One region of the Anaerosinus massiliensis genome, then DNA from elsewhere that is predicted to be linked to it. Evidence: a T-box and tRNA genes for the amino acid it is inferred to sense, from the RefSeq annotation. Region 1 holds a T-box; the other holds one or more tRNA genes.
What was found. A T-box is a leader RNA that pairs with one kind of tRNA and senses whether it is charged. The one in region 1 lies ahead of leuS (leucine--tRNA ligase), so its partner is inferred to be a tRNA-Leu.

Region 1 (3,285 bases):
GCATGCTGAAAGTGCTGCAAACCAAAGCGCTGTACTGCGTACCCCGATGATATCGGATAGAAACCCGCCTAGCAGCATACCGAAAAGGCTACCGAGTCGGTAAAGACCATTATATAAACCCATTAATTTGCCACGATTGAGATCTGTAGCGATATCAAGAATTGTAAAGTATGCACCTAATCGTAAAAACGTCCAGGCTAGCCCCCAGAGACAGCGAACCAAAATAAATAAAAGAAAATTAGAGATGATACCATAACTGCTTGTCGTTAACACGGTTAAAAATATAGCAATTAAAATTCCAGTTCGCGCACTTAATTTTTTATATAAATAGCTGACGAAGGGATTGAGTGGCAGGCGTACCAGCCGATTTACAGATAAAATAATTCCGACTTGCCATAAAGAGTCTAATCCCATGTCTTTCCAATGTGTTGGTAAGACCACGTAAAGCATAGAATCTCCTATGAGGCATGATGCGGTAATGAAAGATATAACGATGATGGACTGGGATCTTTTAGTTTGCATATGGTAGCATCTCCATTATATTTATGTCATTTTTTGAGTAGATTATTGATTTGGGATTCTTTGTATAATATATATGATAATAAATCATAAGTCTACTATATAATTCTGCAATGCATAAATTTCACAAAGATGAGCAGATAAAATTGTTTTTGAATTTTTTACAACTAAGATGCAGTGGAACTGCACTTGCTTTATATACCAAGAAGTATCTAAATAAAATTAAGGTCTGTCATATTGAGAAATACCGTTGCCTGTTAAGGCAAAGGTATTTCTCAATATGACAGACCTTTTAGGATGAAAGAGGTAAAAGTATGGACGGATGGTATTTGTAAAAGGATTATTTGGTTGCAGCAGACCATTCTTCAAAGGATTTTAATATTTCTTCTTTTGCTTCGCTGACGACACCTCCGTGCCATTCTTGTCCGGTATCGCTATCATACCAAGTATCTTTCGCACTGTAAGTATCGCTTGGTAAAAGTTTTTCTTGAACTGCATTTAACATACCGTCAAGTAAACTTTGTTTTAAGCTCTTTCGCAGTAATTTTGTACCTTGTTTTTCAGTCGTATTTACTTCTATGCCATCATCCGATGCATTGAGTTCGATATGACTAAGTAATTTATTTTCAGAATTTGCTGTTAAAATAGCTTGTCTTGCTGCATTGATCGCTTGGTCATGTGAAATACTATCATCAATGACACTGATTCTGACATTGCCAATAATAAATTTGTACATAAGATCGCCTCCTTATGGGATTAATAAATTTTATGCAGGGATGAGAAATATAGAACAGAACGAAGTTGTTTGCTCTGGGGTGAAAATCCTACGAGAATGTTGACTTTAAAAGATTGAATACGCTATAATGAGAATTAGTAATTTTGTGATCATTATGATGATTTATAGATTAAGTATAATAAACTGATGATGTAGAGTAGTAGATGAGAAGAGCAGTCTCAGAAAATTGGCGGTTGATGTGAGCCAATCTGTAATTTTATTGAACTTGCTACAGAAGTTGTGAAAAAAGAGAGGGTGGTCAACTAAGTGATGATCATCAATCAGGGTGGTACCGCGATATAATCGTCCCTGGCTTATGCCAAGGGCGTTTTGTTTTTTTTGAATTATTTTATAGAATTAGCGTTTAAGATTGCTAAATATTTTGAGGAGGCACGAGGATGAACGAAAGATATTCACCGCAAGAGATTGAGAGTAAATGGCAGGAAAAGTGGCTACACGACGGTGCTTTTAAGACAGAATTAGATAGAAATAAGCCTGAATACTATGTACTTGAAATGTTTCCATATCCATCGGGAAATTTACATATGGGACATGTTCGTAATTACTCTATTGGTGACGTAATTGCTCGGTACAAAGTGATGCAAGGGTATAGTGTCTTGCATCCGATGGGGTTTGATGCTTTTGGTATGCCAGCAGAAAATGCTGCCATTAAACATGGTATTCAGCCTGCCGATTGGACGTTTTCCAACATTGAAAATATGAAACGTCAGCAACGTCAAATTGGTCTATCATATGATTGGGAACGTGAAGTTGCAACTTGTACACCAGAGTATTATCGTTGGACGCAATGGTTATTTTTATTATTTTATAAACGTGGATTAGCTTACAAGAAAAAAGCTTCTGTGAATTGGTGCAATCAATGTAATACTGTACTTGCAAATGAGCAAGTCATTGATGGTCAGTGTTGGCGGTGTGATAGTGATGTAGTGAAGAAGGACTTGGAGCAATGGTTCTTTAAAATTACAGACTATGCCGATGTTTTATTAGAGGATTTAAAGGAGTTAAAAGGATGGCCTGAGCGTGTAAAAACGATGCAGGAAAATTGGATTGGCCGTAGCCAAGGAGCGGAATTTAGCTTTGATGTTCCAGAATTCAGTGAGAAGATTCCTGTATATACGACCTGCCAACATACCGTTTTTGGTGTGAGCTATGTTGTGCTTGCAGCAGAACATCCATTAGTTGAAAAATTAATTAACGGCAAGAAAAATGAAAAAGAAGTTCGTGCTTTTATTGAGAAGGTTCGTAATCAAAGTGAGCTTGATCGTACATCGAGTGAAACTGAAAAAGAAGGAATTTTTACTGGTGCTTATGCAGTCAATCCATTTAATGGAGAACAAGTACCGATTTGGATTGCAAATTATGTATTGTTTGAATATGGAACAGGTGCAGTTATGGGAGTTCCAACCCATGATGAACGCGATTGGGCTTTTGCAACAAAATATAATTTGCCGAAAAAATTGGTTGTGAATAATGCAGAAGGCACTTTAGATGTTAAAGCGATGACTGGAGCTTATACCGAAGCCGGGACTTTGGTGAATTCCGGTACGTTTAGTGGAATGGATACCGAAACAGCGAAATTGGCCATTTTAGACTGGCTGGATCAGAATGAAATAGGACAGAAACGAGTAAATTATCGTTTACGTGATTGGTTAGTATCTCGTCAGCGTTACTGGGGCGCCCCTATTCCAATCATCTATTGTCCAGACTGTGGCATCGTACCAGTTCCAGAAAACGAACTACCAGTTATGCTACCGAAAAATGTAAAGTTTGAAGCTGGCGCAGTATCACCGCTTGCACAAGTTGAAGAATTTGTTAATTGCACTTGCCCGAAATGCGGGAAAAAAGCGCGTCGCGAGACGGATACGATGGATACATTCATTTGTTCTTCCTGGTATTATATGCGGTATACAGATCCAAAAAACGCAGCACTTCCTTTTGACAGTGAAAAGGCAAACTATTGGATGCCGGTA
Region 2 (3,285 bases), 420 kb from region 1:
TTTAAGGCCATGGCACGGGCTGTATATACCAATAAGCCACTTCTAATCTTGATTTTTATGACCTTATTTACGATTTCTGCTTACAATATAAAATCCGCAATGCTAATTTATTATTGTCAATATAATCTTGGCGATATTAGTTTTATGCCTTATATTAGTTTCATCACAATTGGTTGTTCATGTCTTGGAATTACTTTGATTCCTAGGCTAGCAAAACGTTTTGGTAAAAAGAATACGGCTTTAATTGGTTTTGCAATTAGTACAATTGCAGATTTAATTAATTTTATGATTCCTGGAGATCTGATTACTTTTACAATTTTAGCAAGTATTGCTTTCGTTGGAATCAGTATTCCGAATGGAATTACTTGGGCATTTGTATCTGATGCAATTGACTATGGCGAATGGAAAACAGGTGAAAGACGAGAAGGTATTACTTTTTCATTCTTCAATTTTTCTCGTAAAATTGCCCAATCTTTATCGGGTTTTGCTTCGGGAATAGGGCTTTCTTTAGTTGGCTATATTCCGAATGCACAGCAGTCAGGTACAGCCTTATTAGGGATAAAAGGATTATTGTTATTATATCCGGCGGTTACGATTTTTTGTGCGGCTTTAGTTATTAAGTTTTTGTATGATTTAAGTGATGACAGACATGGCCAGATTATAACAGAAATTCATACTAGGGCGATGTAGAGAAGTCCAGCAAATAAATATAAGCATGAAAAAATCACGTCTGTTTAATTCATGTATCAATTAAGCAGACGTGATTTTTATGATTTCTTACGAGTGTTCATCAAGGTGTAATAAAAAAGAGGTATTTGGATATAGTATATTTTATTGCAAAATTTTTGATAAAAGTTGCAAATAAATATGATATAATAAGTTTTTATTAACTTGATTGAGGTGACGATTTTGAAAGAAAAGTTTTTGAGTTTATTACGTTCTACGAATCGCGATGGCATAGAAAATTTTATAAACTATTTAGAAAACCAAACAGATTTTTTTACAGCACCTGCGAGTACGAAGTATCATGGTGCGTATGAAGGCGGTTTGCTGGAACATAGTCTTGATGTATACGATCATATGAGTAAACTTTGTCATATGTATGAATTGGATGATATCAGTGAAGCAAGTGTTATCATTACTTCTTTACTGCATGATATATGTAAGGTGAATTTTTACAAAATTGATTATCGTAACAGAAAAAATGAAAAAGGCGTTTGGGAACAAGTTGCTTTTTATCGAATTGATGATACAGTTCCGTTGGGGCACGGAGAAAAATCAGTGATTATGCTGCAGCAATTTATTGCGCTGACTTTGGATGAAATCATGGCGATACGCTGGCATATGGGAAGTTTTTCAGGATCAGATTATACGACAACACAATCTTTATCCAAAGCAATGGAACAACATAGAATTGTAACATTACTCCATATGGCCGATCTTGCAGCCGGTTATTTGGATAATCGAAGATAATTTATTTATATTTCTGCATTTTTTATATTTACAAGCTGCGATTTTTATGTTAACATATACAAGCAATTAAGTATTGCATGCGGGTGTAGCTCAATGGTAGAGCCCTAGCCTTCCAAGCTAGTCACGAGGGTTCGATTCCCTTCACCCGCTCCATTTATAATGCCGGGGTGGCGGAACTGGCAGACGCACGGGACTTAAAATCCCGCGGATAGAAATATCCGTACCGGTTCGATTCCGGTCCTCGGCACCATGTACCTTAAAATGTAATAAATCTGAGTTGCAAGCGCGTGCGTTTGTTGGTTATGATTTAGCGAATATAAAAAAGAAACTCCTGAATTTTCAGGAGTTTCTTTTTTATTTACAGAACTTTTGATACAGCGGCAGTGTGAATGATTGAATACTTGCTATGCAGTTTATCTATTGTGTTGGCGGTGTGAGGCATCGTCAGTTTATTATCTTAAAAATGAGGTTCGTTTGACCCCTGCCGCTTTTGCACTGAAGCTGTCTAAGGCAACGAGATCATTAGAACTTAGTTCTTTTAAGGAGGCTTTGCCCAATGCACGCATTGCTTCTTGCATTTCCAAAATCATGGAAGTAAAGGTATTTGTTACGCTGACTGCTGACTGTTCTATGTTTAGCTGTGTTTTCGTTGAAGAATTATAATAAACCAATGTAGTTGGCGGTTCCCACGGAAGTATTTTTTCGATTTGATTATGTGTCAGTGCAAATAGAGGGACAGTGCCGAGGTAAATGGCGTCTGCGCCTAAGGCTAAGGCTTTCAGACATTGGCCCGGTGTAAAATAACCGCCAGCGGCAATTAAGCTGATAGGTCTATCGCCTAAGTAATGTTTTGCACGTGTTAAAGCAATTAACCCCGGTATACCAAAGTCATCTTGCTTAATTGGCGGTGTTCCATGAGAGCCGCCTTCAGCGCCGCCGATTACGATTGCATCAAAGCCTAGTTCCACAGCAAAAGCCAATTCCTTTTCGATTCGGTCTGTTGCCATAAGTTTTAATGCAATTGGGATTCCGTTGGCTCGCTGACGTAAGTTTTGCATAAATGCCGGCCAATCTTCTTTTTTTTCAACACCTGGTGGTGCCGGTAGAGAGACTGCATTCTCATTTGGTCTTAATCCCGAAAGTACTTGCGCTTTACCGGCAAAGTCTGCTGCTTCGATGGTCGTTGTGCCTAGATCCGCACCTTGTCCCATTTTGACTTCCAACATAGCAGCCGATTGAATTTGTTCGTTGGTTCTCGCACCCCACGACCATTGACAAATTTGTAAAACAAATTTGCCAGCTTCTGCTGCCTCTGCGGGCAGAAAAGGACCTTCGCCAGAACAAGTGGCTGTATGTAATCGTTTTGATGCTTTGGCTAAGGCTGTCTTAGCTTCCTCGCTTAAGGATAAGCCATAGGCCATGCCGCCAATCATTAGGGGGATTTTTATCGTCATAGGCTTTTGTACATTTGGACCTATGGTTACAGACATATCAATCGGTGTATCAAATGGAAGTGAAAGTTTTGTAAGCTGGCGCGGATTGAACATTAAGTTATCATAGCCCGGAAAATGTTTAACGGAACCAAGGGGGCGATTGATGATTTTTCCTTCTTCTGCACGCAGGCTTAATTCTAAAAAATTTAGAATAGAAAAACGTTTAAAAGAGGGCAGTATTTCGATTATATTTTTCGTATAGGTTTCTGTAAGTAAAAGATTTAAGGCATGATTGGTTATTTTTTTTGTTGCAAACCGAAAAATAGGTTTTGCCAAAACCAGTAAAGTAAGTATTAAAATTGTTAAAAAAGATGTCAAT

Region 2: it has a tRNA-Leu gene. The T-box ahead of leuS (leucine--tRNA ligase) is inferred to sense a tRNA for this amino acid. The anticodon was not compared.

What each region holds. Positions count from the first base shown of each region.
Region 1 is NZ_LT575483.1:519,580-522,864, reverse strand. Features, by position in the region: gene BN6559_RS02810 (MFS transporter) at 1-522, opposite strand, end outside; gene BN6559_RS02805 (hypothetical protein) at 860-1,255, opposite strand; T-box leader at 1,433-1,608, shown strand; gene leuS (leucine--tRNA ligase) at 1,693-3,285, shown strand, end outside.
Region 2 is NZ_LT575483.1:939,613-942,897, reverse strand. Features, by position in the region: gene BN6559_RS04835 (glycoside-pentoside-hexuronide (GPH):cation symporter) at 1-690, shown strand, start outside; gene BN6559_RS04830 (HD domain-containing protein) at 910-1,473, shown strand; tRNA gene BN6559_RS04825 (tRNA-Gly) at 1,553-1,626, shown strand; tRNA gene BN6559_RS04820 (tRNA-Leu) at 1,635-1,723, shown strand; gene BN6559_RS04815 (FMN-binding glutamate synthase family protein) at 1,926-3,285, opposite strand, start outside.